4 regions of the Metabacillus sp. YM-086 genome follow, and region 1 is predicted to be linked to each of the others. Evidence: riboswitches for the same ligand, from Rfam matches in the RefSeq annotation. Region 1 holds a riboswitch; each other region holds the start of a gene.

Region 1 (5,573 bases):
ACCTTTCTAATGCAAAAAGAGCCAAACGACCTATCTAGTCATTTGACTCTTATGACTTCTTACTCTTCTGATTTTTTTTCACCTAAAGCAAACATGATTTCTGTCTCACATGCTACTTCGCCATCAACTGTTGCGATTGCCTTGCCTTTTCCAAGTGAACCACGTAAACGTGTAATCTCCACTTCTAGCCTGAGCTGATCACCTGGTACAACTTGCTTTTTAAAACGGCAATTATCAATCCCAGCAAAAAAGGCTAGTCTACCGCGGTTTTCTTCCTTTTTTAAGATAGCTACTGCGCCAACTTGCGCAAGTGCTTCTACAATTAATACGCCGGGCATGACTGGGTAATCTGGGAAATGACCGTTAAAAAATTCTTCGTTCGCTGATACGTTTTTGATTCCTACTGCACGTGTTCCTTCTTCAACCTCGAGCACGCGGTCCACAAGTAAAAATGGGTAACGGTGTGGAATGATATTCTTGATTTCATTACTATCTAACATATGTATAAGCTCCTTTTTATGAAAATCGTCACTATGTATATGTACGACAAAAGGAAGGCTTTCACCTTCCTTTTATCAAGTATATCCCGAGCTTTATTCTTTTTCAACCAAGTCAATGATGTGCTGCCAAGTCGTTTTTTCGAGGGCATCCTTTGGCTCGCCACTACCAATGACTCCGTAGCCGACGATAAGTCCAGCGATTGTGCTTACAACCATAAGAATTAAAACAAGCAGGACCCTTGCCCAAATAGGGAGCAAACGCACTCGAACACTCACCTTTTGGCGGCTTTCCTCATGATTCTCTTGTTCTTTTTTAGACTTTTTGGCTTTTTTCACTTCTTCTCGACTGATCGGTTTCGTCGTTTCTTTAGCTACCAATAGACTAAACTCCTATCTTACGCCGTTTATTAATCCCAGCATTTGGTCACCAAGTGTAACCGATTTTGCATTCATCTGATAAGAACGCTGTGAGATTAATAAATCGGTCATTTCCTTGGATAAGTCAACATTGGACATTTCAAGTGCCCCTTGCTCCATTGCAACATCGCCGCGCAGCTCACCTTCTAGAAACGTTAACACTTCATTTAACGGAATGCCGCCTAAATCTTTTAATCCATACCGATTGTTTCCGTTTTGAATTAACATTTGCGGGCGATCCACTTGGACAACACCGAGTTGAAATTCTTGTGGTGCTTCTGTTTGGTCATTTTGAACGGTAGAAATCGTTCCATCATTAGAAATAACGATTTTTTGAAAATCATCATTAAAACGAATTGGATTTTGATTTTCATCAAGAACCGGACTTCCATCAGAAGTTGTTAGCAATAATTGATTTGTTCCATCATTTGTTGGTGATAAGTATAATGCACCATCTCTTGTATAATTAATCTCCCCGTTAACGTCAATTTGTAAAAATTGATTAGGAAGAGTAAAAGCAATATCAAGCTCTCTGCTTGTTTGCTTCATGTTTCCTTGTGTAAAAACAAGGCTGCTGTTAAGCATAGCTCCCGTTCCCTGTCTGATTCCTAATTCCCTGCCGAAACGTTGCTCTGCAATTTCCTCCGCAGCGTTGGGCTGGTTATTAAATTGTTGACGTACAAGCTCAGAGAAAGAAGTTTCTGTTCTTTTATAGCTTTGTGTATCAATATTAGCCATATTGTGGCCGATTTGATCAAGCTGCTTTTGAAGCTGACTCATCGTATTCGTCGCTGTTATCATTGAGCGTAGCATTTACTAGTACCCCCTATTATATGCGGCCGATTTCGTTCGCGGCCTTGTCCATACTTTTATCATAAGCTTGCAATACCTTTTGATTGGCTTCAAACGAACGGTACGCTGTCATCATATCTGTATACGTACGCCCAACATCTACTGTTGAAGTTTCTAAGTAATTTTGTCTTAGATTATATTGAATGTTTTCGTTGTTTACGGCTGTTGGCAGTTCTTCATTATTAAATGTGCGGTATAAACCATTACCTTCTTTTACAAGGTTACGAACATCCGCTTCAAAACGAACATCAATTTGCGCTACGAACTCTCCATCCGCAATCACTTCGCCATCAGGCGTTACCTGGAATTCACTAGACTGAATGGAGATTGGCTGCCCAGTTGTAGATAAAACCGGATTCCCACCAGAAAGAAGGATCCCGTTATTATCCCGTGTGAAATGGCCATTACGAGTATAGCGCTCTTCTCCCGCTTGATTTTGAACCGCAAAAAACAAAGCACCTTTTACATTTGTTTCTGCATTTAAGGGAATAATCTCTTCTAAAAGAGCTACATCTGAGTACAATCCAGTCTCTTTAAGACCACCTTGTGAAAAAGTACTTTGTAGTTCTTGAACATAAGCACCTGTGTTAATCGAACCAATTGGTGTGATTTGACCAAAGCTTGAACCATTTGTTGTTGGTACTGATTTATTTTCCAATCTATTTAAAAGCATTTCGGGAAATGCGCGGACACTTGCTTGATCCGCTTTATAACCCGCTGTATTGGCATTTGCCATATTATTTGAAAGCATTTCAGTACGTCTTTGCTGTGCAAGCATTCCCGCTGTTGCTGTATATAAACCTCTTAACATCTGTACACCCACCTTAGTCACATAGTTGTTACCGTACAAATGAATTCTTTTCGACAGAATTCCCTATCATTTATTATAAAGGACATTTGCTGTTTTCTCATTACATTTTTTCAGAAATTACCTGTTATATTTTAGGGGAAAAATAATGATAGGAAACCACTCCTATATCTTTTTACCGGACAAGCCCTTATACTTAAGAAAAATCTGAAAAAGGCAAACTTGTTGAAAAGCAAGGACGCAAAGCTATGGGCCTACCCAATGGAGAACATTGTACGGCTGCCAAGCTGCCAGGCTCCTTTTTTGGGCCATGGGGCTTATGAAAAGGAGAGGCAAATGATGAAAATGAAGGTTGTACTTCTGACATTACTATTCTTATTAGGATCTCAACTAGGAGGTCTAGCTTTGAATCATAAAGCACAAGCTGAGGGTGCCCCAGATTATTCAACATGGCTCTGGGATACGAGTAAAATTGTGTATGACCGTGAAGCTACATTGCAGTTTTTAGAAGCAAAGCAAGTATCACATGTGTTTTTGCAGATTGACCGTAGTATTGATGTTGCCTACTATCACACTTTTATTAGTGAAGCTGCAAAGCTAGGTATGGATGTTTACGCGTTAGATGGAGCACCAAATTGGGGTGTTAACAATAAAGCATTTTTGAACTTTTCAAATTGGGTTAGTGGATATCAAAACGGGGCAGCTGCTGGTGAGAAGTTCGCCGGAATTCACCTTGATATTGAGCCATATTTAACAGAGCAATGGACAACAAACTATGGTGCTGCTGTTCTGAAATACCAGGGAGCCATTTTAGCTGCCGCTAATACCGCATCAGCATTAGATATCAGCCTCGCTGTTGACATTCCGTTTTGGTTTGATGAAATGAATTTCCGTAACAAGCACGGAAAAGGAAACCTAGCCGAATGGGCGTTGAAAAATACAGATGAAGTGACCATTATGGCCTACCGCGACAAAGCCGTTGGCCCGAATGGCATTATTGAATTAGTGAAATATGAGATGGATCTGGCTGTGTTGCTTAATAAAGATGTAACGATCGCAGTTGAAACGATGAATCTTGGTAGTAGTGACGGATTTTTTACGTTTTTTGAAGAAGGTCAGGCGGAAATGAATAATCAGTTAGGACTTGTTTTAGATCAATACCAGGATTATTCAAGTTTTGGTGGGTTTGCTGTGCATCATGTTGGTAGTTGGATGGAGTTGGAGTAGGGATTTGGATTTGGGCGTGGATTCACTTAGGTGGGTTCATGCTTTTTTTGTGGGGTTTTATGGGATGGGGCGATATTAGTTGTCTTGTTTAGGAATCATGTGGCGATGAAGACCAGTTTGCTTAATTTGGATCTGTGAGTGGGTCTTCATGGCGTGAATGAAGACCCTTTCTTCTCTTGTTTTACTCTGGGGTGGTCTTCATTATCAGGATGAAGAACATCTTCCTCTTCTTTTACTCTTGGATTGGTCTTCATTAACGGAATGATAACCATCTTTCTCTTCTTTTGCTCTTGGGATTGTCTTCATTACTGGGATGATGACCATTTTCCTCTTCTTTCACTCTTAGATTGGTCTTCATTAACGGGATGATAACCATCTTTCTCTTCTTTTGCTCTTGAGATGGTCTTCATTAACGGGATGATAACCATCTTTCTCTTCTTTTGCTCTTGGGATGGTCTTCATTAACGGGATGATGACCATCTTTCTCTTCTTTTGCTCTTGGGATGGTCTTCATTAGCTACATGATGACCATCTTCGTCTTCTTTCGCTCTTGGATTGGTCTTGATTAACGGGATGATAACCATCTTTCTCTTCTTTTGCTCTTGGGATGATCTTCATTAGCTACATGATGACCATTTTCCTCTTGTTTTGGTCTTGGGATGGTCTTCCTTTCTGCATGATCACCATTTTCCTCTTCTTACGCTTTTAGATTGATCCTCCTACCTTAACGAACGACACCTCTACCTTCCTCCACTCCTGTTTTGTCATTCATTCACCCAACGACAACCCCACACCTCTGCCTTCACCCTCATTTAAAATTTTCCACTAAACTACCCCGCCAAAAGTTCCCTATAGAACTAACAATATAAACAAGACAAAAAAAGAGCCTGTACACACAGGCTCAAAAGTTTACTTATCCAAATTTTTTGCGTGGAAGTTTGTCCATGTTGTCAAGCATAATTCCTGTTCCGATTGCAACACAATCCATTGGTGACTCTGCTACTAATACTGGGACTTTTAGTTCTTCTGCTAGTAGCTGATCAAGGCCGTTTAGAAGGGCTCCGCCACCTGTTAAGATCACGCCGCGGTCGATAATGTCGGCTGATAGTTCTGGAGGAGTGCGTTCTAAGACACTCTTAGCAGCTTGTACAATCGCAGCAACTGGTTCACGAAGTGCTGATTCTACTTCGGTTGAATTTACTGTAATTGTGCGAGGTAAACCTGTCACCATATCACGTCCACGAATGTTAATTTCTTCATAACGTGCGCCTGGGAATACCGTTGCAACATTGATTTTAATTTCTTCAGCTGTACGTTCACCGATTAGAAGCTTGTACTCTCTTTTAATATATTGCAGGATTTCATTATCAAACTTGTCCCCTGCCATTTTAATAGAAGAGGCGGTGACAATATCGCCCATTGATAACACAGCGACATCAGTAGTACCACCGCCAATATCTACAACCATGTTTCCATAAGGTTGGAAGATGTCCATACCGGCGCCAATTGCCGCTACTTTTGGTTCTTCCTCTAGGAATACATTTTTTCCACCGCTTTTTTCAGCAGCTTCTTTAATGGCTTTCTGCTCAACAGATGTAATATTCGTTGGGCAGCAAATTAACATGCGTGGTTTTGAAAATAATCCTTTTACATTTAACTTATTAATAAAATGCTTTAACATTGCTTCTGTTACTTCAAAATCTGCGATGACGCCATCTTTTAATGGGCGAATGGCAACAATATTCCCAGGAGTACGTCCTACCATACGT
Region 2 (5,573 bases), on a different contig from region 1:
ATAGGTATTAAAAAAGGTAACTATTTGGCTGATAACAATTAGGATTGATACAACAAGCAGTAAGGATTTAATTTTATCGAATTCCCCAGATACTGCTGCATCTGTAATTGTTCCAAAGAACCAAGCAAAACCGATAGTTAAAAAAATATCTGCGAATAAAATAACGATAATTCCAGTATACGATTTCCAGCTAGAAAGGATATATGGACCTAATAACTGAAAGGTTCTCTTGATTCCTTTTAAATTTATTTCCTTTAAGATAGATGATAGTTTATCAGTTATCATGTAGAGACTCCCGAACGATTTTTGTATTGATATTCTAATGACAGATAGTATCTTAGTAGCCTTGAAACAATTGGAAAAGATAATATGAACTTGCTCCAGGCAATGGAGGGGAACTTATTTGTGTATTTCTTACTTTTTGTAGTTTGGATTGTGATAAGCTTACCTATTATTTGATTTTGATTAATAGGCTCATCTGTACATAGATTTGTATCACCTTTTAAAACAAATTGTTTCTGATTATTATCTTGTTTTAGAACAGAAAGTAATCGATGGGCTATTAATTGACCAGAGTTTGTATGATAAAGTAAAATGTCTCCTTTTTTAACGTTCATTTCATCAAATGCAACAAAACGGCATATGTTTCCTTTTTTTATGTAAGGGTACATGCTAGTACCATACGAGGGTAGATCTATCCAACCGTATTTTTTTATAGTTATTAGTAATAACTCGACAGTATCTTGATTAAACTGCATGTTGGACCAATCCATATTCTATTAACTCTTGTAGAAATTCTTGTATACTAGAAGAAAGGGAGTTATTATCTAAAAGATATTTTTCCTCAATCAATTGCGTCATCCTTTCAACAGTTTGAGGTGAGTCAAGTAAAGACCAGCAATATCCACCCAAATCATTTAATTTTGTTACTGTAAATTGGTCTGTATTTAATATAATCCACTGATCATCAAGCTGAACAGCTTCATAATCACTTTTTTTGATATACTGTGTCATTATGAGATCATCTCCCAAAAGGTATTGTTTTTTTGAAAATGGAGGTCATAGATTGGTACTTGGTGTACTAGGTAATGGAGCAAATGAAAGATTTTAGTAGTCTCCTTGGGAGAATCATCCCAATAAAAGACTTTGTCCATTAAATGTAGCATGCTGTTTGATTTTTGTATTTGTTCTCTTTTATTCTTTAGAGATTGATGTAGTAGTTGAATACTCCCTAACTCAAATGATGTATTTATGCATTTACTATTTAATTCACTTCTAAAAGGGGAATCGAAGACAGTTACACTGTCAGGGGAAATTTTAATAATAGATGCCTCATCAGATAATAATTCCCTTGGTGAAGAAAGTCTTGCAGCTGTAGATTTCCCCGCACCAGAATGTCCGGAAAAAATATGTGCATTGTCGTTATCAATAACACAAGAAGAATGAAGTAGGATTCCCCAATTATGATAGACGATAAAAGAGCTATACAAATTCATTAAAGCATGTTTTAAAGCAAGTTCATCATGTACCCAAATCATTGCGTTTCTGTATAAATGATCTACACGAATTAGATAATCAGCGCGTTTATAAGAAATATACTCTTCAGTTTTAGTAATGGTTACTATACAATTTTCAAATGGAATACCATACCCATTTTCAATTTGTAAGGTGAGGTCAGGTGTATTAACTTCAGAATTGAACTGAAGAATAATTTTCTTTATTATATCTGGTATCTTATTAGAATAACTATGGGCTAAAAAATGGTGTTCTGCTATTTTAAATTTGACAGAATACATTTTAGGTTTTACCTCTTTTCTATGAAGGAGGTCAAAGCTGACCCCCATTTTCAGTTTTATTTATTTATTTATTTTCCTTTACCGGGCGTTCCAGCTCCTCCTGGAATAGTATTTGGATTAGAAGGTGGAAAGTTTATTCCATCATTTCCTGTTCCTTTATGATCTCTATTTCCTTTACCTGGATTCCAACTCTGAGCAGTCTCAAACCGAATTGCTTGATGTTCCAAAACAATTGGACGATCACTAGTAATTTTTTGTGTCATTTTTTCTCACCTCCTATTTTAATTCTTTATAAAGAACAAACAGAGTGAGGAAGTCTGTCTGTTATAGTTCGTTATACACTTTGTTGTTCTCAATAACATTATATATACCTAATTCCTAAAAGGAAAGTCCTAATTTTCGACAAGTACTTTCTTTAAAATGAACGAAATTATAAAATATCTGCATATTCATGTTCATTATAAATAACAACATAAAAACAAAAAAGCACAATAAGCAGCCTAAGCCACCAACCATGCTCTCATTTATCATTATCGTTCTGTAGTCTCCACTTATTAAATTCCAAAAACTCTCTAAACTGTTCTTTAGACACACCGGATTTCATCGCATCTTGAACAAGTTTTGTCCATTCTAAGTCAAGTTCTTCGGGATCCGTTTCATTTTGTTCATTTAGGAGGGTATTTACCGATACACCGAGTACAGATGACACCTTTTCCAGAAACTGAACAGAAGGATTTGACTGGAGATTGCGCTCAATCGAACTTAAATATGATTTTGCAACTCCTGCTCGTTCTGCTAGTTCGGATAATGATAGGTTTTTTTGGGTTCTATATTTTTTAATTCGTGGGCCAATCACGTCAAGTCACCTTCCTTTAATAATGCTATTATAACATATAAAGAAGGGATTTGTTTGATATGGAGAACGGTTTTCCAAAAAAATTTTATGTAAGAATGAGTTAAACAGCAGGACTTCCCATCTTAATAAAGAATTCTTTAATTTCTTCTACACTAATACCAATTTCCAATGCTTCTAAAATTAATTCAACCCATTCGTGGTCAAGCTGTCTGTCTTTAATAAGATTGTGTATCGTTTCATTATTCAACTATCTCATCCTCCTAAAATACTCCTGTATTCCAGGCAGCCCAGCCATCTTAGTTTTAATTCTGAAGATCTGTGACTTTGCGTCCCTATTTTTCAATAGGTTTGCCTTTGAACTGATTATATTGTCACTGAATGACTGACCTAACGTTGCAAAAGTCCTTGAAAAATGTCTGTCTTATTAACTATTCTTATTATAAAAGGGAATTTTTAGAAAGTGTGCAGAATGGTGTCGATAAGGAAAAATTTCTTTAATTGATGGTTTTTTTAATTTTACTGTAATATTAAACGGGTAATTAGTCCTGATTTGTTGTCTGTTTAGGGGGGTTTTTAGTATGTTAAGGGGTTTTTGTTAACAAATTATTAATATAAGAAGTCGTGTCTAAAATTGAATTTTTGTCGAACATTTTACAAAAAAATGACAATCGGTACCGATTGTCATTTCGTAATACTATTTAAATATCCCCTGCGGAGTCAAATAAAAAATCCCACCATTCTGAACCGAAATATTGATCTGCGGTTCATAAAGCTCCCTCAACGCTTCCTTTTCCACCTCATAACAATCGGGCTTCTCATCCATATCTTCATAAAAATGATCCAAAAGCTTCAAATCCTCATTCCATCTTTCGCGCGCTTTATCCGCCCAGGAATGATCTTGTTCATGAATAGATTGCATAATAAACTGCTCAATCCGTTTAAGTCCACTTTGGGGTTTGATTAACGGTGTCATGGTAAAACAAAGGTCTGGGATCTTCGGTGTTAGCTCCAATTTCTCAAGTTTTTCTTGAAAGTTTTCTACTAAGGTCCCACTTACCAAATGTAATCCAATCGAATAGAGCTGATCTTTTTTCATGTCACACTGATAGGAAACTATAATGTTAACACCAATCCAAGGGTGTAGTGGGATGTTTCCACCTGGTTCTTTGACCTGCTCAAAAAGTCGGATATAGCTACCTAAATTTGTTGTCGAACGAAAAATTTGGTGAAGGCGGGGGGCACCGAAGTGCATGACCTCGCCTTTAAGATCACTTGGAGCACGATTTTGGTCTGTGATCAGTGTGAGCTTCATCGGGTTCGGAACACCGTTTGTTTTTTCTAGGTAATGCCAGTAGAAGGGGCGGTTCATTAATTCCTTGTCCATTTCAATGGTTAGCTGAACAGTCATGTAGCCTTGACCTTTTTCAATGATGTCACAGGAATTGGCTGTGAAGAAGCTTTCTAAATAGCTGTGAATTTGTTCTTGTTGCATGCTTTTCGCCACCTTTCAGAAAAATTTATTTGTCACCACTAGCCGCTTTTCGTTGTTCTTGTGAGTGTTGGGCATAATCAAGAATAGATGTTAAATTTTCCATTTTAATTTTCATTTCACGATCACTTTTTGAATTGATCATAATGTCTTGAATATGCTCGTCAAAGTTTTTGATTTCTAGTCGAGTTAAAATTTCATCAAGATCTCCGATGACTTTTTCAAATAAGTTAATTTTGTCATATAAAAGAGTGAGAATATGTTCTTCAACAGTGTTTCTTGTTGCCATATTGTAGATGTTTACGTCATGTTCTTGTCCTAAGCGGTGGATACGTCCAATCCGTTGTTCCAGCCTCATTGGATTCCATGGTAAATCATAGTTAATAATATTATGACAGAATTGTAGGTTAATCCCTTCACCACCGGCTTCGGTTGCGATTAGTACTTGAACACGGTTTTTGAATAGTTCTTTCATCCAGTCTTTTTTGCCTCGCTTAAAACCTCCGCGGAAGGGAACAGAGCTGATACCGTTTTGTTGTAGAAACCATTGTAAATAAAACTGAGTAGCACGGTATTCAGTAAAGATAATAACTTTATCGTCAATTTCTTTGATTAACTCTACAACTTTCAGAGCTTTTGAGTTTTGTGTTACACCGTCTATCGCCATCATAATATCTTTAATAACCTCATTTGGTAGAGCAGCTTCCTCTTCTTCCGGCAAATCCAACATTTTTTTCAAAGTCATATAAACGGCTTCACGACTGCTGCACGCTTCACGTTGGAGTGTCATGATCGAAAAGGCATTTGCTGCATATTGTGAAGACGATTTTATAGCTGTTATCGTGTCATAAAGGTTTTGCTCGGTTTCGGAAAACTCAATCGGAACTGTTTCAACATTCCGTTTTGGCCAGTCAATGCCGGTGTCTCCACGACGGTTTCGAATCATTACTTTGTTAATTAATTCACGTAAATGTTCATGATCCTCCAGAGAACGCTCCTTAGCGGAGAACACCTCTGTAAAGTATGCTTCGTTACCAAGGTGACCTGGTTTTAACAGTGAAACAAGATTGAAAATCTCTTCAACTCTGTTTTGAACGGGAGTAGCGGTTAAAAGTAAGCAATACTTTTTCTTTAGATTCTGAACAAATTCATAGTTTTTCGTTTTATTATTTTTTAGCTTATGAGCTTCATCAATAATGACTAAGTCGTAGTTTTGTTCATAAACAATGTCTCGATGTGGACTACGTTTTGCTGTGTCAATTGATGAAACAACAACATCACATGCTTCCCAAACATAGCTTTTCTTTTGCTCGACTGCCGGAATAAAAAACTTTTCATTTAATTCCCGGGCCCATTGTGAAACAAGGGAGGCAGGGACTAAAATTAGCACTTTTTTAACTAGTCCACGAATCATATATTCTTTTAAAATTAA
Region 3 (5,573 bases), on a different contig from region 1:
CAAATCCACGCCACTATCTATAACAGCAATTATATTTTCGTCACTTCCTGTGGAGATGTTCCAGCCTGCTTCAGTTTGAATCATCGGTAAATTATATTGATAATCTCGGTAAAGCAAATCATTTGGCTGCTGATTCTGCATGTATAAAAAATTTGGTTCAGCATAAATAACATCGTCTCTTTTAGAAAAATAAGAAACTAAATCAAACGGACTTTTAAGATCAGATTTAAAAATATAAGAGGTATGATGGCTACTTTGAAGCTTTCCGTTAATATCTCGGCTAATTTTCGCCAGCTCTTGTGCAGAAAGGGAAGCTTTAAATTTAACCGTAACTTCATCATGATAAAAATGGCTGCGTAACCGTGGACTGTGATTAATGGTTAAAATAGCGGGATGATTATTCAGTTCCTGTTCAAGGGTCTCATTCAATGTAATTGAATCAATTTTATTTATCTGATTCTCCGTGTTTGTATTAAGATGCTTGTAATTTGATTGTTCAATAGTAGGATTTGAGGTAAGATTATTGCTTGATTGATTGTGATCCTTTCTTGTATTACTAAGGGTGATTGTACCAATGATCAGCAATACAATAACTGCCGTTACAACTAAACCTCTTATTTTCATTTTTAGCTCTCCTTAGTAGATATTTATTTACCAAGATAGTTTCAGCCAAAAACTAATTTATATACGAATATTCATCCTGATAAGACCAAACATAAAAAAAGATCTATTAGTATGAAATAGAAAAAAGGAATCAGCTTAAAAACTAATTCCTTTCTTGTCCTTTATCATTCGATAACGCTGATCATGTTTCCATTTATGTCGGTTAAATCAAAACGCTTAGGCTCACCTGTTCTTAAGTCAGATACAACGACCTTCTTTTCAATAAGCATATTTCTAACTTCTTCCACATCTTTTACAACATAATTAAATGGGGTGTATGTCGTAATAGGTTGAAAGTCAGGAATTTGGACAAGATGAAAACCACAATTCGGCGCAATTGAAAGCCCGCACATTCTATCGTTTTTCCAACGTAAATCAAAAGAAAATATTTCTTGATCCATAATAATGATTCTTCAAGATTCCTGACAGGAAGAAATACAGCATCAATACGCTCAACAAATTTTCCAGTTACTTGTTCCGTCATTTTACAGATCTCCTCTTTCGCTAAAATTTAATATGTAAAAATAACCAAAATCAGTAAAAATAAGGCGATTATTCGATCCTAAAAATACATTTTTAGTAGTGAATATAGTAGTACTGTCCTGATTTAGGGTCGTACTGAAATAGGGAGTAAAAATCTTCTGGCTTTACTTCTTCTTCATACTCCATATCAATTTGAACATATTCCCATTCCTCATCTAATAATTGATCTATCGTTAAGGATATATTTTTGTCTGCTAAAAGCTTTTTAATATTTAAGGAGTCTTTAAGGTTATACTTAAAGTAAGTAAATGGCCCAAATTCCTCAGTATCACCATTTTTCAAAACAAATTCAAACTTCCATTTAAAGCTGCTGCCGGATGATTTTTTAAAACCATCACTAGTTATTTTCCCTTTTAAATAGGCATGTTTTACATCAGACCATGGAATTTTTTCTTTTTTTCCTAAGGTACTGATAATGAGCTCATCTTGATTAATCGCTTTATAATCATCATTTATCATCACTGAAATGAGGATGGTAAAGATAAGATTAATAATAAACGTATATCTGAGTGAATGTTTACTGTTCTTCCAACCTAACACAAAAATGCCGGCGAATGACATAAATGTTATAAGTGAAACAAATACAATCGTATAACCTAACCATCCTTCTGAAATATTTGCAAAATAAATATTCCCTGGACCTGCTAGTCGCTCCAGTTTATTGCGACCCAATGAATCTACAAAATTAAGTAAAATCGGGGTTATGATGGTCAATAATACATATACTCGCACTCTTTGATTAACAAACAAAGAGCGTAAATTAGATACCTTAAATTTAATAGCTGATTTTCCTTTAAATATTAAAAGTGCAAGAATTAAGGGGAAGATCCCTAATATTAAATACATAATAAGTGTTATAACAATGGGTTCTCCATAACCCATTCCAATTGATACAGCGCCAAAAATGACTGAGATGATCAACAAAAGGACACCAAAAGATTTCCTTATCTTTATTATCAAAGATGATACCCCCTTCCCCTTTTATACGAATGAGTATCCATTGAGGATTCAGTTAATGAGTAAACAGTCCAAAAGTCGGAGTGTAGGTTCTGGGATTTTTATAACAGAGGTACTTTGTTTTTAGGTCTTGTTTACTTTTCGACCATTATAATTACTTGTTTTTCCTAGAAAAACAAAGGCAACAAGCAACGTAATCATACTACTAACAAAGAAGCCCACTGCGTATGTAGAAATATTCTCTTCCGATACTCTATCATTAATCTCTAATCCTAAAAAATGGATTCCGATACCATCACCATCAATATTTGTTCCAAACGACCTTAATTCTAGTCCTTTGTTTACCAACTGAAAAGCAATGAAAATAAGAAAAATAAAAACAATCCAACGAATAATTGCATTCATTTTATAGCCCACCTTTACAAAAATAAGAAAGTTACCATTTTTGATGTAGCTTTTTCGTGACACTAAATTCGCAAGTAATCAGTATACCCGGTTTTATTAATTTGAGATAAAGGGTGATTTTTGTATGTACTCTAGACTTTTAACTTGGTTAATGATAAAAGTCGCTATATCTTGATTTGTTATTGTAGTACCCGGCATATCTAATAGATTTTCTTTTATAAATCCCTTTTCCATGCCATCAACTATAAATGGAAGCCTAATTAGTGTCCACTTAATTAACGTGTTACGGCTAAGAATTTGCCATTCCTTTTTCTTATCGGTCATCATATTAGAATAGATACATTCAAACATCTTTGCTCCCACTCTGTTCATAAAGCTCTTTTTATCTCCATTAATAGTTAAAGAGCCACCTGTAACCCCAATATAACGATCAATTTGTAATTCAGCCATTACCTCAAGTATCATTTCCGTTAATTACTATAAATCGGTTTCTCTCTGATTGGCTGGCCAAAAGAATTAATAACTACTTGACAATCTATTAGTAGTTTTTGAATATCCTCCAAATTTTGCACATTTCCTTCTACTATCTCAATCCTTTCGTCTCTGAAGCTTAACTTTGCTGGATTTCTAACAAGCATACGGACTTGATAACCGTTTTCTAACGCTCTAGAAGCAAGATAACGTCCTACCTTCCCCGTCCCACCAATTATAGCTATCTTATAAGACTTATCCATAACTGTCCCTCTTTTAATCAATTTAAGATCACTTATACTCTGTTTTAGCTTAAGTTAAGACTCAATATCAGATAAAAACATTTAATCGTTCCTAATATGGTGTATCTTTAAGTTAAACCAAATAGATCGCCAATTCTTCTTCGCTATTCGATCTTCATAAACCTCTACACGTTCTTTAGATTCTAGAAAGAAAGGTGTTGGCTTGACTTCTAAATTTACAACATCATTAATTCCGTGTGGAGCTATTAATTTTATATGGCCTTTTTCATCTAACTTTAAGCCAAGAGATGTAGCTGTTTCTGGAAATTTTGATATCGCATCTACAGAAGATAAATATGGAGGTAAATTACTTTTTAAATGCATTCTTGCTTCGTTCTTTACCGACCAAGGTACATCTGCCATTATGGTTTTTAGTTTTTCCTCAAGCATCTTTTCCTCTACTTCATTTATATTAGTAGAATCAAAGTAGATCACATCAACATCTGGAAGTCTCGTCCTTTCATTAAAATGATGAAGCGTGTCCCATATTTTTGAGCGAATAAATCCAGCACATATCCACCAATCCGGTAAGCCTAACATTCTTACAGATTTTAAGATCTCCATCATCCATTTATCCTGTTGTACAATTGAAATAATTTCTTTTTCATTCATTCTAAAAACCCCTATAAAAATTTGTAAAATTAACTTTGATATCCAAAAAATAATCATGCTATTCGATATTTACATTCGCCATTTTACCAATTAATCCCTTTCTTTTTAACATAAAGCTATGTTAGTAAGATATAGTAAATAAGAAATAATAATTTTGTAGAATTTTGTTGAAATATAGGATAAAAGTCTTTAAAATCCTATATATAGTTGATAAAGGCAAACTTATCGAAAGGTAAGGACGCAAAGCTACGAGTCTAAAGTCTTAAAGACTATGACAGTCGGGTTGCCAATAGTTTATAGATTATATAATGATTGATTGGTAACCCATTTATTAATGGGGGGATTATTATGAAGGATACTGAGATACAAGCTGCAATAAAAAAATTTAATCAATTATTAATGAGGTACCCTGATTCAAAGGAATCATCATTTTATTTCACTAATTTTCTTAAACAATTTCTAAGAGTGAAAAGCACAGCATCAGAAATTTGTTTAGTCTCATTTGTGACAATCATTAAACATGAAAAGCCAGAAGTATTCTATGAAATTCGTAAACGTGGAGAATATGATAATGTCATGAACTTTATCATCCATCTTACTACTGACTACGAGAAGGCTAAAAGTGATTTGAACAAACTAGCCAATGGTTCAAGAGAAATAGTAATTGTCCAATAAGCACTGATATTTTGAAGCATATCGTTATATAAAATACTAAAGTTTTATTTGTATTTTGGCATCTATAACGATTTTTGACGATCATATATTGATAAATTTTAAGGAATGATTAGAATTGAGTAATGAATGGATTAAATTAGTTGAGCAGTTAGAAAAAGAAGGAATCACACCAAAAGACGCAAATCAAATGATCCGCGGATACCAAATGATTAAAATGGTAATGAAAACCGTAAATGACATTGGAGAAGAAGAAGAATAGGATTTTTATCAATTGACGCGATGTAACTAATGAGTACTTTGTTTACATAAAGAAGACGATCATTTATGAAAAATGATCGTTTTTTTATTACGTATACCAAGCATTTTTAGGTCTGTTTTCAGGGAAACCCACTTTTTCTCGATATGCTTTTCTCTCTTCAGTGAAATCAAACCATTGCTTATGGCATTTCGGGTTATTAGCATAGTGAACAACACAGCGAATTTGATCTTCAACACAGCTGTCAGTCCATACAGTTAACTTTTGTTCTTGTTCATCAAAAAGAGCAGCAGGATTTTTATCTTTGATTTCTGTTAATGAAAAAATATTTAATTTATAAACCAATTTTTCAGCTAATTTGTAACCAATAGAGGGTACAGTTTGAAATTCTGCTAAACCTTTTAAAGCTTTAGCTCTTGTGTTCGATATATTCAACATTTGAGCAATTTGTTCTGTATCAAAAGTATATAACTCATTTACACGAACTTTTACTCTTCTAAGCTGGGATTTTTCCTCGTCAGATAGAGGCAATTTAATAGATACTCCCATTATTATCCTCCTATTTTGCAGCCAAACCTTCTTAATTTTTATATAGAGAATTCTTTTTCAGGCAATCCTAATATGTCTGTATTTTCTGGAACATGACCAAGCTGACGTAACATTGCAACTATTTTTCCTTTATGATGCGA
Region 4 (5,573 bases), on a different contig from region 1:
ATGCTCTAGGTGTTTACCCGGAAAATGATCCTGAACTTGTTGACCTTATTCTTGAAGCAGTAAAATGGGATGCAAATGAAAAAGTTACAGTGAATAATGAAGAAGTAACATTGAAAGAGGCATTAAGCTCAAGGGTTGAAATTGCCACGTTAACGAAGCCTGTTGTTGAAAAAGCAGCACAGCTTAATTCTAATAAAGATTTACAATCACTTGTATCAAACAGGGATTCTATAAAAGCATATATTGATGGTCGTGACCTACTAGATTTAATTCGTGACTTTGGTCCATGGGAAGTTTCTGCACAGGAATTTGCTGGTATTCTACGCAAAATGCCAGTTCGTCTATACTCTATTGCAAGTAGCTTAGCTGCAAATCCTGATGAAGTTCACTTAACAATTGGGGCTGTCCGTTATGAAACACATGGTCGTCATCGTAAAGGTGTGGCGTCAACCCAAGTAGCAGAGCGTCTACAACCTGGTGATACATTACCCGTGTATATTCAAAAAAATCAAAACTTTAGACTACCACAAAATCCTGATACGCCAATTATTATGGTCGGACCTGGTACTGGTGTGGCGCCGTTCCGTGCATTTATGCAAGAGCGTGAAGAAATCGGTGCAGAAGGTAAATCATGGATGTTCTTCGGTGATCAACATTTTGTAACAGACTTTCTTTACCAAACAGAATGGCAAAAATGGATTAAAGACGGTGTGTTAACGAGAATGGATGTTGCTTTCTCACGTGATCAAGAAGAGAAGGTTTATGTACAGAATCGCATGCAAGAGCACAGCAAAGAGTTGTTCCAATGGCTTGAAGAAGGGGCTGTTGTGTACGTTTGCGGTGATAAAAATCATATGGCGAAAGATGTTAACAATACACTGATCGAAATTATTGAAAAAGAAGGCGGATTAAGCCGTGAAAAAGCGGAAGCCTACCTTGCAGATATGAAACAAAATAAACGCTATCAACGCGATGTATATTGATTTTTTGATTGAAAGGAGACTAGCAACATGGCGAACAAAATATTAAAAGCACCAGAAGGCCCACCAAGTGATGTTGAGGGTATTAAAGAACGAAGTGACTATTTGCGTGGAACGCTTAAAGAATCTATGCTAGAGCCATTAAGCTCAGGTATTTCAGATGATGATAACCGCTTAATGAAGCATCACGGCAGCTATTTACAAGATGACCGTGATCTTCGAAATGAGCGTCAAAAACAAAAATTAGAACCAGCTTATCAATTTATGCTACGTGTTCGTTTACCTGGTGGTGTTGCAACACCAAACCAGTGGCTTGTTATGGACGACCTTGCACAAAAATACGGAAACGGTACGTTAAAGCTAACAACTCGTATGACGTTCCAAATGCATGGGATTTTAAAATGGAACATGAAGAAAACGATTCAAGGTATTCATGCTTCATTGTTAGACACAATCGCCGCATGTGGGGACGTTAACCGTAACGTAATGTGTGTGGCAAATCCGTATCAATCGAACGTCCATCAAGAAGTGTACGAATGGTCGAAAAAATTAAGTGATGATTTATTACCACGTACAAGAGCTTATCATGAAATATGGCTTGATGAAGAAAGAGTAGCTGGTACACCAGATACTGATGAGCTAGAACCAATGTACGGTCCACTTTATTTACCACGTAAATTTAAAATTGGTATTGCGGTACCACCATCAAATGATGTGGATATTTTTTCTCAAGACTTAGGCTATATCGCCGTTGTTGAAAACGACAAGCTTGTTGGTTTTAACGTAGCAATTGGCGGTGGTATGGGAATGAGTCATGGTGATAAAGAAACATATCCACAGCTTGCGAAAGTTATTGGTTTCATTAAACCAGAACAGGCTTATGATGTAGCAGAAAAGATTATTACAATTCAACGTGACTATGGAAATCGTTCTGTACGTAAAAATGCACGTTTCAAATATACGGTCGATCGCCTAGGACTTGAAAACGTAAAAGAAGAGTTAGAAAATCGTCTTGGCTGGAGTTTAGAAGAAGCGAAGCCATTCACTTTCGATCATAACGGAGATCGCTATGGTTGGGAAAAAGGTGTGAAAGGAAAATGGAACTTCACGCTATTTATTGAAGGTGGACGTGTAACAGATTATGACGACTACAAGCTTATGACAGGTATTAGAGAAATTGCTAAAATTCACACAGGTGACTTCCGTTTAACAGCAAACCAAAACCTGATCATTGGAAATGTATCAAGTCAGAAAAAGAAAAAAATCAGTGAACTTATTGAAAAATACGGTTTAACTGATGGTAAGCATTATTCGGCATTACGTCGTAGTGCATTAGCATGTGTTGCTTTACCAACATGTGGTCTAGCAATGGCTGAAGCAGAACGTTACTTACCAAAATTAATTGATAAAATCGATGAGATTGTGGATCAAAACGGTTTAAAAGATAAAGAAATTACCATTCGTATGACAGGCTGTCCAAACGGATGTGCCCGTCACGCATTAGGTGAAATCGGCTTTATCGGTAAAGCACCTGGTAAATACAATATGTATCTTGGTGCAGCACATGACGGAAGCCGTTTAAGCAAAATGTACCGTGAAAACATTGGTGAAGAAGAAATTTTAAAAGAGCTAAATACGATTATCCCTCGCTATGCGAAGGAACGTGAAGAAAATGAGCACTTTGGGGACTTTGTCATTCGCGCAGGTATTATCGGAGAAACAACAGACGGAACGAACTTCCACGATTAATATAGGAAAAAGACAGGGGGATCCCTGTCTTTTTTTATACATTCATGAATTGGCCTTGGAAGTAAGCCGATTATCTATTGTTTGAAAAAAAGGTTTTTCTATGATATATTATCTTTAATTCAAGATATTTTATTTAGAGATATTTTGTGAGGAATGTTACTAACAACTTGTAGTTAAAATATAAACAATACAAAATAATGGAGGATCACAATGAATCAATTAAAAGGTATTCATCATGTAACGGCTATAACAAGTAGTGCTGAGAAAAATTATGAGTTCTTCACATATGTGTTAGGAATGCGTTTAGTTAAGAAAACTGTAAATCAGGATGATATCCAGACATATCACTTATTTTTTGCTGATGATGTAGGAAGTGCAGGGACTGACATGACATTCTTTGACTTCCCTGGAATTCCAAAAGGAGTACACGGGACAAATGAAATTTCCAAAACATCATTTCGAGTTCCAACAGATGCTTCATTGGATTATTGGGTAAAACGTTTTGATCGCCTGGAAGTTAAACACACAGGAATTAAAGAGCAGTTTGGGAAAAAATCATTATCCTTTGTAGACTTCGATGATCAACAATATCAATTAATTTCAGATGAAAAAAATGAAGGAGTTGCCTCTGGTACACCATGGCAAAAAGGGCCGATTCCTCTAGAGCATGCTATTACTGGTTTAGGACCTATTTTCATTCGAGTAAATAATGTGGAACAAATGAAAGAGGTACTAGAGAGAGCACTTGGCTTTAAGGAAGTGGCACAGGAAGGATCATTTCACCTATTTGAAGTTGGCGAAGGGGGAAATGGAGCACAGGTCATTTTAGAGCATAATGATGTACTCCCTCATGGAATTCAGGGCTATGGCACTGTTCATCATGTTGCCTTCCGTGTTGAAGACCGCGTAGTGTTAGAAGAGTGGATTAGTCATATGCAAAGCATCGGTTTTCCAACTTCAGGCTATGTGAATCGTCACTTCTTCGAATCACTATATGCAAGAGTTGCACCCCATATACTTTTTGAATTTGCAACTGATGGACCAGGCTTTATGGGAGATGAACCTTATGAAACTCTAGGAGAAAAGCTGTCATTACCTCCATTTCTAGAGCCAAAACGGGAACAAATTGAAAAGCTGGTTCGTCCAATTGATACTGTTCGTAGTACAAAGGAGATCGTAAAGGAATAGGAAAAAAGGAGGAGAACCTTTATAGGTTTTCCTTTTTAAAAATAGCTATAAACAAAGAATTCATATTACTTGTAGATTTATCCATATTAGTATAGAATAGGTTTATAGGTAAAAAGTATCAAGGAATATATTCCTGTATTTCTCAACTCCAACTAAATAGTTAAGGGCAAATCTACTGAAAGGTAGAGACGCAAAGCTACAGGGGCTAAGTTCTGAGGAATATGCTTGCCAGTTACCGATTTAATATAAAGAAGAACTAATCGGTGGATTAGTTCTTTTTTTAGGAGAGATGACGGTCTTGTATAGTGATCTATCAACATTTGAAAATCAAAAACGAAAGCTGTATTTATATGTCATACCTATTGTTTTACTGGCTCTATTATTTGGTCTTCCTAGTTGGAATGAATTTAACTTTCTAGATAGAACTATAATAGCTTCATACTTAATCCTTTTTATAAGTTCCTACTTTTTAATCTTGAAGAGAATTTTCTTTAGAGTCGTTGAACTTACAATTTTTATATCAGTGTCTATTGTTCACTTATTGTTAACATACTGGTCTTTACATGTGGAAAGTGTTCAGAATCAACATTATTCAATTAGTGATGCTGCAATTTGGACACCGATGATTTATATTTATATTTTTATTACATTCTATGGAATTTACGGAATCGTGTTATCCATTGTTTTATGGTCTATGACAACAGCAATCATTCTATCTTCGTTGAGCATTATACAGGTTGATATGATCAACTCACTTATAAACTACCAGTTAGCAATGTTTGTTTATATTGTTATACTTTTTTTCGCTAGAAAAGGCCTTGATGCATCTGTTAGGACTTCAATGCTTGAGCAAATGGCTTTTAAAGATATGTTAACCGGTATTGAGAATAGACGGGCTGTTCACCAGTTGTTTGAAAAGCTTAATTCTGAAAGTAAAACGTATTCTATTATCTTTTTTGATATTGATTATTTCAAAAAAGTGAATGATCAGTATGGACATAGTGTTGGTGATTCAGTTTTAATAGAAATTTCTAGGATCATTAGTTGTGGTTTAAACAAAAGTGACTTTTTTGCTCGGTGGGGTGGAGAAGAATTCATTGTCATTACAAAAAAAGAGACGATTGATAAAACATTAAAGCTAGCTGAAAAACTAAAACTCTTAATTAGCCAACATCAGTTTAAGGTAGTAGGAAAACTTACTGCAAGCTTTGGTATATCCGAGTCTCAACCGGGCCAACTAGCTGAACTAGTATTAGAACAGGCAGACCAAGCTTTGTATTCAGCAAAGGCTAGTGGGCGAAATAAAATTATGATGTTTGGTGAGCAAGGCGAAAATAAAAAAGAGATTCCCTCCTGACAATTTTAACGTTATACTTACTTTTGTGGTTTAACGATTAAAAGAATGATAGGAGCTTACAAGATGGATATTCTTACACTCTTAAAGGCTGTTATACTTGGCTTAGTAGAAGGGTTAACTGAATTTGCACCCGTTTCTTCAACTGGTCATATGATTATTGTCGATGATATGTGGTTACAATCGGAAGATTTTTTAGGTAAATATGTAGCAAATACGTTTAAAATTGTTATACAACTAGGCTCCATTTTAGCTGTAGTGGTCGTCTTTAAGGACCGCTTTATCCAAATGTTGGGTTTAGG

The links. Region 1 has a riboswitch for cyclic di-GMP ahead of ACEWK1_RS09860 (amidase). Riboswitches for the same ligand answer to the same signal wherever they lie in the genome.
Region 2: another riboswitch for cyclic di-GMP. It lies ahead of ACEWK1_RS07650 (anti-repressor SinI family protein); the one in region 1 lies ahead of ACEWK1_RS09860 (amidase).
Region 3: another riboswitch for cyclic di-GMP. It lies ahead of ACEWK1_RS02335 (hypothetical protein); the one in region 1 lies ahead of ACEWK1_RS09860 (amidase).
Region 4: another riboswitch for cyclic di-GMP. It lies ahead of ACEWK1_RS10240 (GGDEF domain-containing protein); the one in region 1 lies ahead of ACEWK1_RS09860 (amidase).

The regions. Positions count from the first base shown of each region.
Region 1 covers NZ_JBLUOI010000017.1:19,163-24,735, forward strand. Annotated here, with positions in the region: gene fabZ (3-hydroxyacyl-ACP dehydratase FabZ) at 60-500, opposite strand; gene ACEWK1_RS09845 (DNA-directed RNA polymerase subunit beta) at 594-878, opposite strand; gene ACEWK1_RS09850 (flagellar hook-basal body protein) at 891-1,730, opposite strand; gene ACEWK1_RS09855 (flagellar hook-basal body protein) at 1,747-2,580, opposite strand; cyclic di-GMP riboswitch class I at 2,783-2,872, shown strand; gene ACEWK1_RS09860 (amidase) at 2,914-3,804, shown strand; gene ACEWK1_RS09865 (hypothetical protein) at 3,951-4,076, opposite strand; gene ACEWK1_RS09870 (hypothetical protein) at 4,110-4,232, opposite strand; gene ACEWK1_RS09875 (hypothetical protein) at 4,266-4,388, opposite strand; gene ACEWK1_RS09880 (rod shape-determining protein) at 4,718-5,573, opposite strand, start outside.
Region 2 covers NZ_JBLUOI010000012.1:40,609-46,181, forward strand. Annotated here, with positions in the region: gene ACEWK1_RS07620 (ABC transporter ATP-binding protein) at 1-285, opposite strand, end outside; gene ACEWK1_RS07625 (signal peptidase I) at 282-758, opposite strand; gene ACEWK1_RS07630 (PqqD family protein) at 748-1,014, opposite strand; gene ACEWK1_RS07635 (hypothetical protein) at 1,014-1,796, opposite strand; gene ACEWK1_RS07640 (hypothetical protein) at 1,865-2,059, opposite strand; gene ACEWK1_RS07645 (helix-turn-helix domain-containing protein) at 2,317-2,652, opposite strand; gene ACEWK1_RS07650 (anti-repressor SinI family protein) at 2,753-2,899, opposite strand; cyclic di-GMP riboswitch class I at 2,931-3,015, opposite strand; gene ACEWK1_RS07655 (YqhG family protein) at 3,347-4,144, opposite strand; gene ACEWK1_RS07660 (DEAD/DEAH box helicase) at 4,170-5,573, opposite strand, start outside.
Region 3 covers NZ_JBLUOI010000003.1:91,732-97,304, reverse strand. Annotated here, with positions in the region: gene ACEWK1_RS02370 (S8 family peptidase) at 1-624, opposite strand, end outside; gene ACEWK1_RS02365 (hypothetical protein) at 789-1,064, opposite strand; gene ACEWK1_RS02360 (hypothetical protein) at 1,240-2,166, opposite strand; gene ACEWK1_RS02355 (hypothetical protein) at 2,287-2,568, opposite strand; gene ACEWK1_RS02350 (hypothetical protein) at 2,665-3,018, opposite strand; gene ACEWK1_RS02345 (NAD(P)-dependent oxidoreductase) at 3,039-3,302, opposite strand; gene ACEWK1_RS02340 (nucleotidyltransferase family protein) at 3,384-3,953, opposite strand; cyclic di-GMP riboswitch class I at 4,159-4,244, shown strand; gene ACEWK1_RS02335 (hypothetical protein) at 4,302-4,628, shown strand; gene ACEWK1_RS02330 (hypothetical protein) at 4,744-4,887, shown strand; gene ACEWK1_RS02325 (helix-hairpin-helix domain-containing protein) at 4,975-5,433, opposite strand; gene ACEWK1_RS02320 (DinB family protein) at 5,472-5,573, opposite strand, start outside.
Region 4 covers NZ_JBLUOI010000018.1:24,760-30,332, reverse strand. Annotated here, with positions in the region: gene ACEWK1_RS10255 (assimilatory sulfite reductase (NADPH) flavoprotein subunit) at 1-983, shown strand, start outside; gene cysI (assimilatory sulfite reductase (NADPH) hemoprotein subunit) at 1,011-2,729, shown strand; gene ACEWK1_RS10245 (ring-cleaving dioxygenase) at 2,940-3,917, shown strand; cyclic di-GMP riboswitch class I at 4,073-4,157, shown strand; gene ACEWK1_RS10240 (GGDEF domain-containing protein) at 4,216-5,274, shown strand; gene ACEWK1_RS10235 (undecaprenyl-diphosphate phosphatase) at 5,338-5,573, shown strand, end outside.